2 regions of the Shewanella sp. KCT genome follow, and region 1 is predicted to be linked to the other one. Evidence: predicted binding sites of a transcription regulator. Region 1 holds the regulator's gene; the other holds the start of a gene.
What was found. The regulator sigma-54, encoded in region 1, starts transcription at its own class of promoters, with help from an activator protein. The targets are predictions, from matches to a motif close to GTTGGCACGNNNNTNGNNT.
Positions count from the first base shown of each region.

Region 2: the regulator sigma-54 is predicted to act here: its motif matches at 1,902-1,920, upstream of flhA (flagellar biosynthesis protein FlhA).

Region 1 is NZ_LVDJ01000008.1:159,573-164,486, reverse strand. Features, by position in the region: gene lptA (lipopolysaccharide transport periplasmic protein LptA) at 1-196, shown strand, start outside; gene lptB (LPS export ABC transporter ATP-binding protein) at 193-924, shown strand; gene AYI87_RS13105 (RNA polymerase factor sigma-54) at 1,059-2,546, shown strand; gene hpf (ribosome hibernation promoting factor) at 2,577-2,864, shown strand; gene ptsN (PTS IIA-like nitrogen regulatory protein PtsN) at 2,867-3,310, shown strand; gene rapZ (RNase adapter RapZ) at 3,307-4,155, shown strand; gene AYI87_RS13085 (HPr family phosphocarrier protein) at 4,148-4,423, shown strand; gene mgtE (magnesium transporter) at 4,524-4,914, shown strand, end outside.
Region 2 is NZ_LVDJ01000017.1:64,034-68,947, forward strand. Features, by position in the region: gene fliR (flagellar biosynthetic protein FliR) at 1-672, shown strand, start outside; gene flhB (flagellar biosynthesis protein FlhB) at 672-1,805, shown strand; gene flhA (flagellar biosynthesis protein FlhA) at 1,958-4,057, shown strand; gene flhF (flagellar biosynthesis protein FlhF) at 4,069-4,914, shown strand, end outside.

The DNA of each region.
Region 1 (4,914 bases):
CGGCGACGCCACCCTGGAACAGGAAGGCAGCCAAGTCACGGGTTCGCAGATCCGCTACAACATAGAGCAGCAACAGCTGATCGCCGAGAGCACAGGCAAAGACAGAGTGATCACCATCATTCAGCCTGAGAACTATCAGGAACAGATCCAGCCAGAGCAGAAGCCCGAGAAGAAACCAGAACAGGAAAAACAATGACAGACCTGATCTTGAAGGCGGAGAACCTCGCCAAGAGCTATAAGAGTCGTGCCGTTGTCCAAGACGTGAGCCTCACGGTAAAGACCGGGCAGATCGTCGGCCTGTTGGGGCCAAACGGCGCCGGCAAGACCACTACCTTTTACATGGTCGTCGGCCTGGTACAGAGCGACAAGGGCCGCATCTTTATCGACGATGACGACCTGACGCTAGACCCCATGCACCTACGCGCCCGCAAAGGCATAGGCTACCTGCCTCAGGAAGCCAGTATCTTCCGTAAGCTCTCGGTGCGGGACAACATCATGGCCGTGCTCCAGACCCGCAGCGATCTTAATAACGATGGCCGCGAAGAGGAGCTGGAACACCTGCTGGAAGAGTTTCATATTACCCATATCCGTGACAGCCACGGCATGGCGCTCTCGGGCGGTGAACGTCGCCGGGTGGAGATCGCCAGAGCGCTGGCCGCCAACCCTAAGTTTATTCTTCTCGACGAGCCGTTCGCCGGGGTCGATCCCATCTCGGTAATCGACATCAAGAAGATCATTGAGCAGCTCAAGAATCGCGGCCTGGGGGTGTTGATCACCGACCATAACGTGCGCGAAACATTAGATGTCTGTGAGAAAGCCTATATCGTCAGCCATGGTAATCTGATCGCCGAGGGCACACCCGCCGAAATCTTAGACAACCAGCAAGTACGAGCAGTGTACTTAGGTGAACAATTCAAGCTATAGTTAATCTTATAATGGGGCCACAGAGGAAAAACCACGCGTTAATTGTGGCCTTAGGAACTATCCGATATATTTGTCCGGCACATATAGCCAGAGCTTTCTCATTTTATAATTAGAAACAAGGGAATAGCAGTACGATGAAAGCGTCACTTCAGCTCAAAATGGGTCAGCATCTCACCATGACGCCCCAGCTACAGCAGGCCATACGTCTGTTGCAGTTGTCGTCATTAGAGTTGCAGCAGGAGATCCAGCAGGCATTAGAATCCAACCCGCTACTGGAGTTGGATGAAGAGCAGGAGAGCGCCAGCATCGAGCTGCAAGACGATAGCGTCAGCGACAGCTTCGACAGCAAGTACGACGACAAGATAGAGCTGGATTCGAGCCAGGATAACTCAGGGGTCGAGACCTCAGATGCCCTGACTCAAGACTCTATGCCTGACGAGCTGCCGGTGGATACCACCTGGGATGAGGTCTACACCGCCTCGCCAAACTCAAGCTCGGGCGCCATGCGCGACGACGACATGCCTTTTCAGGGCGAGACCAGCGAAGGTCTGTATGAACACCTGGAATGGCAGAAGAACCTGACCCCTTTTTCCGATAACGACCTGGCCATCGCTACCGCCATCATCGACGCTATCGACGAGCGCGGTTACCTCACCCAGACCTGTGAAGATATTCTCGAGGCCATGGGCGACCCTGAGATCGAACTCGACGAGGTCGAGGCGGTGCTCAAACGGGTACAACACTTCGACCCTATTGGCGTGGCGGCCCGCGACCTCAGCGAATGTCTGACGATCCAGCTGGCCCAATACAGTGACGACACGCCGCACATCGCTAACGCCCGCATGCTGATCAAGGAACACCTGGATCTCATCGCCGGACGCGACTTCCGCCTGCTGATGCGCAAGACCAAGCTCAAGGAAGATGAGCTGAGGGATGCCATCGCCCTGATCCAGACCCTGAATCCCCGTCCAGGGCTCGCCATCACCGCCAGCCGCGACGAGTACGTGATCCCAGATGTGACCGTCACCAAGAAGAAGGGACGCTGGGTAGTCGAGCTCAACCCAGACAGCATGCCCAAGATCAACGTCAACCAACAGTATGCCGCCATGGCCCGCAGCACTAAGAGTCAGGCGGACGGCCAGTTTATTCGCGGTCACCTGCAGGAAGCCAAATGGTTCCTCAAGAGCCTGGAGAGTCGCAACGAGACCCTGCTCAAGGTGACCAACTGTATCGTCGACTTCCAGCAAGGTTTCTTCGAATTTGGCGAAGAGGCGATGAAGCCCATGGTACTGAACGACATCGCCGAGGCGGTGGAGATGCATGAATCCACCATCTCACGTGTGACCACGCAAAAATATATGCATACCCCGAGAGGGATCTTCGAGCTTAAATATTTCTTCTCCAGTCACGTCGGTACCGACGATGGCGGAGAGTGCTCTTCAACAGCAATACGTGCCTTCATCAAGAAGCTGGTTGCTGCGGAAAACCAGAAAAAGCCATTGAGCGACAGCAAGATGGCTCAACTCTTGGCCGAACAGGGTATTAAGGTGGCTAGACGCACCATTGCCAAGTATCGCGAGGCAATGCTTATACCGCCCTCGAATCAGCGCAAGAGCTTATAAAACAAACCTGGAAACTGGAGGACTATCTTTATGCAAATAAACCTGACTGGGCACCATATCGAGATCACCCAATCTCTACGAAGCTACATCGAAGAGAAATTCACAAAGCTTGAACGTCATTTCGATCAGATCAATAATGTGCACGTTGTATTAAATGTCGAAAAGTTGCAACAGAAGGTTGAGGCAAAGTTACATCTCCGTGGCGGAGAAGTGTTCGCAACATCCGAACATGCGGACATGTATGCCGCGATAGACTCCCTGATTGACAAACTCGATCGTCAGGTCATTAAACACAAAGAGAAGCTTACTAAACATTAACGATGGAACTGAGTACCATCCTGCGGCCGGAGTGCACCACCTGCGCCACTCCGGGCAGTAAGAAAAAGGTACTGGAGCTTATCAGCGACTTAGCCGCTGTCCAGTACCCCACCCTCTCCTCTCAAGAAATATTTGAAAGCCTTCTGGCTCGAGAGAAAATGGGCAGCACAGGTATAGGCAATGGTATCGCGATTCCTCACGGACGGCTGACTAACATAGATCAACCCGTGGCCGTACTGGTGAAATGTGCTGAACCAATCGCATTCGATGCCATTGACAATCAGCCCGTCGATATCCTTTTTGCGTTATTGGTGCCCGCAGATCAATGCGAGCAACATCTTAGCACCCTGGCCGCTATGGCCGAGAAGCTCAATGATAAGGCGATCATGAAGCAGCTAAGAAAGACCCAAGACGAATCCGAACTCTATCAGGTGATCACCCAATGAAATTGGTTTTGGTATCCGGACGCTCAGGATCGGGAAAATCCGTCGCACTCAGGGTCCTAGAAGATCTAGGCTACTACTGTGTCGACAATCTGCCCTTGCAGATGATGGAGTCCCTGCTGGAGCAGCTCAAGGGACGCAGCGATCTCGTGGCCATCAGCGTCGATGTACGCAACATGCCCAGCGAAGAGATCCAGCTGGAAAAGCAGCTGGCCAAGCTCCCCAAAGATACCGAAATCTTAAGCTTCTTCCTGAACTCCAGCGACAATGTACTGCTCAAGCGCTATAGCGAGACCCGCAGACTACACCCGCTGTCACGCTCTAAGGTCTCCCTCAAGGAGGCAATTCAGCTCGAGGGCAAGCTGCTCGACCCCATCGCCAAACTCGTGGATCACTATATCGACACCTCTAACCTCAACATCTATGAGTTGAGCGACAAGGTACGTGAGATCCTGCTGGGCACGGTCGACAAGGAGCTGGTGATCAACTTCGAGTCCTTCGGCTTTAAATATGGCATGCCGACCGAAGCCGACTTCATGTTTGACGTGCGCTTCCTGCCCAATCCCCATTGGGAACCTGAGCTAAGGCCTCTGACCGGCCTGGATGAGCCTGTGCAGCAGTTTCTGAGTCAGCAGCCCCTGGTCAACAAGTTCATCTGGCAGATCGAAAACCTGCTGGAAACCTGGTTACCACACCTGGAGCGCAACAACCGCAGCTACCTCACCATCGCCATCGGCTGCACCGGCGGCCAGCACAGATCAGTCTATGTGACCGACCAGCTCGCCAAGCTGTTCAACAAGGGCAAGCATAAGGTTCAGGCGCGCCACCGAGAGCTAAAGCATGACTAAGTTGGCTCGCGAGCTGACCATCTGCAACAAGTTGGGCCTGCACGCCAGAGCGGCGACCAAGCTGGCGGTGCTCGCCGCCAAGTTCGACGCCGAGGTCACCCTGATCCAGGGCGATAAACAGGCCTCCGCCGCCAGCGTACTCGGCCTCCTGATGCTCGAAACCGGCATGGGTAAAACCATCACCATCACCAGCGAAGGCAAAGATGCCCAGGCAGCCCTGGATGCCATCAGCGCCCTTATTGACGCCAAATTCGATGAGGCCGTATAATCGGCTCGCTTTGCGGTGCCCGCTTAATTTCGTCCTATACTTATCATAGACTTACAAGCCTACCACCCAAGCCGTTCAATCAACTGCCAAAGGAGGAGCTATGCCGATCGAAGTGTTAGATAGTGAAACCACAGATCAACGCCTTAATCAGCTCACTCAAGCCTTAGGCAGCGGCATGTTTGTCCATGTGCGCAGCATGCTGCACGACATGGCCGCCTCTGATATCGCCTTCATCCTGGAATCTTCGCCGCCGCGCACCCGTCAGGTGCTCTGGCAACTGATCGATCAGCAGCACACGGGAGAGATCCTCGACGAACTGGGCGAAGAGCTCAAAGATACCCTGATCACCCAGATGAGTCCCGAGCGCGTCGCCAAGGCGGCCGAAGGCATGGACACTGACGATCTGGCCTACATACTGCGTAGCCTGCCCGACAGCGTCTTCAATCAGGTGTTGCAGTCGATGACGGCGCAAGACAGGGCCAGGGTAGAGC
Region 2 (4,914 bases), on a different contig from region 1:
CTGCTGCTCTCGGTGGCAATCACCTTCGCCATCGCTCCCATGTTGCCGGTCAATACCGAGGTCGAGCTATTTTCATTAGGCGCCGTGTTCGTGACCGTGCAGCAGATCTTGATTGGCGTCGCCATGGGCTTTGTTACCCTACTTATCATGCAGACCTTCGTGTTGACCGGGCAGATCATTGGCATGCAGACCAGCTTAGGTTTCGCCTCCATGGTGGACCCCGGATCAGGCCAGCAGACCCCGGTTATCGGTAACTTCTTCTTACTGCTGACCACCATGATCTTCCTGGCGGTGGATGGTCATCTGGTGATGATCCGCATGTTGGTGGCCAGCTTCGATACCATTCCCGTGTCTATGCAAGGAATAAGCATCGCCAGCTATCGGCGTCTGGCGGACTGGGGCGCCTATATGTTCGGCGCGGCGCTGACCATGTCTATTTCGGCGATTGTGGCGCTCTTGCTGATCAACCTCTCTTTCGGGGTGATGACCCGCGCCTCGCCGCAGCTTAACATCTTCGCCATCGGTTTCCCCGTGACCATGGTAAGTGGTTTGATTATTCTCTGGTTGACCTTGACGCCTATCATGGCGCATTTCGACGAGGTCTGGCGTTCGGCCCAGTTGTTGCTGTGCGATCTGGTGCAGCTGCAATGTAGCACTGCTGGGAGCTTCTGATGGCCGATAACGATACCAGTCAGGAGAAGACCGAAGAGGCGACCCCCAGGCGACGCGAACAGGCGCGAGAGAAGGGGCAGGTCGCCCGATCTAAGGAGCTGGGCACCTCTGCTGTGTTGATGTCGGCGGCGGTGGGATTTGCCGTCATAGGGCCGAGCTTGGGCCAGTCGTTGATGAGCGTGATGACGAACCTGTTTACCATAAGCAGGCAGGAGATCTACGACACCAATAGTCTGTTCAATATCTGGATGATGGTCTTCAAGGAGCTGGCGATCCCTATGGCCAGCTTTGTGCTGTTTCTTGCCTTCGTTGCTTTTCTGGGTAACGTGGTGCTCGGCGGGATCACCTTCTCCGCTAAGGCGTTCATGCCTAAGGGCAATAAGATGAACCCCATTAGCGGCTTTAAGCGTATGTTCGGGGTGCAGGCCCTGGTGGAGTTGACCAAGGGGATCGCCAAGTTCTCCGTGGTGGCCCTGATGGCTTATCTTTTGCTCAGCTACTATTTCACCGATATTCTTACCCTGTCCCAGGGGCATTTGCCGGGCAACGTCTATAACGCGCTGGATCTGCTGGTGTGGATGTTTATCGTGCTCTGCTCCTCTACCGTGATTATCGTGGTGATCGATGTGCCGTTTCAGATCTGGAACCATAACAAACAGCTGAGGATGACCAAGCAGGAGATCAAGGATGAGTACAAGGACACCGAGGGGCAGCCGGAAATGAAAGGCCGGGTGCGTCAGATGCAGCGTGAGATGGCGCAGCGGCGTATGATGGCAGAGGTGCCCAATGCCGACGTTATCGTCGTCAACCCAGAACATTACGCCGTGGCGGTGAAGTATGATGTGACCAAGGCTGCCGCGCCCTATGTGCTTGCCAAAGGGGTGGATGATGTCGCCTTTAAGATTCGTGAGATCGCCCGCGAGCATGATGTCGCTATCGTCTCGGCGCCGCCACTGGCCAGGGCCATCTATCACACCACTAAGATAGATCAGGAGATCCCGGAGGGGCTGTTTACCGCCGTGGCCCAGGTACTGGCCTATGTGTTTCAGCTGCGTCAGTATCAGCAAAAAGGTGGTAAGCGTCCGACACCTATCCCTATTAATCAGCCTATCCCAGATGAGCTAAAATACTAACGCTTTAAGCTGGTTAACTCTTAATTTGCGTCTGTACTGTTTGATATTTGTTCGTTTGTTATCCGCTCGAGTCGCTGCGAACTAAGCCGGCCTTAAGTTGGCGTACTTTTTGCTGAATCCTTGCTAGATGTCAAAGTTCAGGCGCTAGATTGATGGATTTGAAAGCAACGCTCGGTCAGATAAAACAGGTAAAACCCGCCAATTTTAAAGGGATAGGTACGCCCATATTGGTGCTTGCGGCGCTGGCGATGATCGTCTTGCCCATGCCAGCCTTCCTGCTGGATATCCTGTTCTCTTTTAATATCGCCTTGGCCCTGGTGGTCTTGCTAGTGGCCATCTATACCGACCGCCCCCTGGATTTTGCTGCCTTTCCCACTGTGCTGCTGGTTGCTACCTTGCTGCGTCTGGCGCTTAACGTCGCCTCGACCCGTATCGTCTTGCTCGAGGGGCACAACGGTGGCGACGCTGCCGGTAAGGTGATTGAGGCCTTCGGCTCTGTGGTGATTGGCGGTAACTATGCCGTGGGTCTGGTGGTGTTTCTTATCCTGATCATCATCAACTTCGCCGTGGTCACCAAGGGGGCCGGACGTATCTCTGAGGTGAGTGCTCGCTTTACCCTGGATGCCATGCCAGGTAAACAGATGGCAATCGACGCCGACCTTAACGCCGGGATCCTTAATCAGGATCAGGCCCGTATTCGCCGCGCCGAAGTAACCAAGGAAGCCGATTTCTACGGTGCGATGGATGGTGCCTCCAAGTTTGTAAAAGGGGATGCCATCGCCGGCATCATGATTCTGGTGATCAACATCCTGGGCGGCTTCGTCATAGGTATGGCGCAGCATGGGCTGGACTTCTCCTCTGCGGTCGAGATCTACACTCTGTTGACAATCGGTGACGGCCTGGTGGCGCAGATCCCTGGCCTCTTGCTCTCCATCGCGGCGGCCTTGATGGTGACCCGTCAGAATGAATCTGGCGACATGGGACAGATGGTGATGAGCCAGATGTTCGACAACCCTAAGTCGCTGGCTATCGCCGCGGGCGTCCTGCTGACTATGGGCATAGTGCCTGGCATGCCGCATTTCGCTTTTCTCAGCTTTGGCCTGATCACCGCGGGCGGTGCCTATTTTCTGCATCGTAAGAAAGATCTCGACAGACAACGCGCCTTGGAGATCGCTAAGACCTCACCTGCGACTCCCGGCGATGCCAAGCCTAAAGAGCTTAGCTGGGATGATGTGCAGCAGGTGGACACCATTGGTCTGGAGGTGGGCTATCGTCTGATCCCGCTGGTGGATAAGGGCCAGGGTGGTGAGCTGCTGGGACGTATCAAGGGCGTGCGTAAGAAGCTCTCCCAAGAGCTGGGCTTCTTGGTGCCCGCCGTGCATATTCGCGATAATCTAGATCTCGCGCCAAACACCTATCGTATCTCCCTGATGGGCGTGGCCTCTGGTGAGGCGGATATTCGTCACGATTGTGAACTGGCCATCAACCCAGGTCAGGTCTACGGCAAACTTGATGGTGTCGAGACCACAGATCCCGCCTTCGGCTTGGAAGCTGTGTGGATCGCCCCTGAGCTCAGAGAACATGCTCAGACGCTAGGTTATACCGTGGTGGATGCCGCCACCGTAGTGGCGACTCACCTGAGTCAGCTGTTAACCAATAACGCCTCCAAGTTGCTGGGCTACGAAGAGGTGCAGCAGCTGATGGATATGCTGGCCAAGCATTCGCCTAAGCTGGTCAGTGGCTTCATTCCCGATGTCTTGCCGCTGGGCACTGTGGTCAAGGTGATGCAGAACCTGCTTAACGAAGGCGTGTCGATCCGCGACCTGAAAACCATAGTTCAGACGCTACTCGAGTACGGGCCTAAGAGTAACGATACGGAGGTGCTTACCGCCGCGGTACGTATTGCACTTAAACGCATGATTGTTCAAGAAATAAGCGGCCCAGAGCCGGAAATTCCTGTCATTACTTTGGCGCCTGAATTGGAACAGATGTTGCATCAGTCTATGCAGGCAACGGGAGGCGAGGGGCCGAATATCGAACCTAGCCTTGCCGAGAGGATGCAAAAGTCGTTACTCGACGCATCCCAGCGTCAGGAGATGGTGGGCCAACCAGCCATCCTACTGACATCGGGTATGTTACGTTCGACGCTGTCGCGTTTTGTTAAACATACGATTCCAAATCTGCGGGTGATCTCTTACCAAGAGGTGCCTGATGAGAAACAAATTCGCATCGTATCAGCGGTCGGCCAGTAGAGGGTATTTAAGTGAAAATAAAACGTTTTTTGGCAAAAGATATGCGCTCTGCATTGGCCCAGGTGAAAGAGACATTAGGTTCGGATGCGGTGATCATGTCGAACAAGAAAGTTACCGGCGGTATCGAGATCGTCGCGGCGGTCGACTACGACGAACCTAAGCCTAGCGCGGCGAAGTCGAGCGATACGGCGCCTCTATCACCTAGCTTTCTCGACCTTGCCGAGGAGAAGGTCTCTATCGGTCGTCAACCTATCAAGGCAGAGTCAAAAAAACAGCCATCACCCGTGGCCGATTCGCTGCAGGCTCTGCTCGAGCGTCAACAAAATCGCGTCAGTCAGCAGCTAAGCCAATCGAATGAAGCACTCGAGATGCCTGCCTGGGCCCAGGGATTGAAGGCGCCAAGCGATGAGATGGCAGCGCCTAATATGCATGGCAGCATGCAGGCTAATCCCCATGCCAACACACATGAGAGCCAGAATTTTAACCGTGCAAAGCGCGATAAGAGCGCGCCGGCCGGCTGCGAACTCGAGTCTATGCGTGAGGAGCTGGCATCACTTCGCAACCTACTGACACATCAAGTGACCTCACTGCTGACCGAGCAGAAGAGTCGTCTGGATCCAGTCGGCGCCATGCTAGAGAGTCGCCTGCTGGACGCCGAGTTTAGCCCTGAGGTCGCCGCCAAGTTATCGGCCTTGAGCGAGCATTATGTGCCGGCGGATCTGGTGAAGGCCTTACCACGCAGCTTGGCGAACATGCTCGACAACCAAGGGGACGACATCGTTCGTCAGGGCGGTGTGGTCGCCTTTGTCGGCCCAACTGGTGTGGGTAAGACGACGAGTGTCGCAAAATTAGCCGCT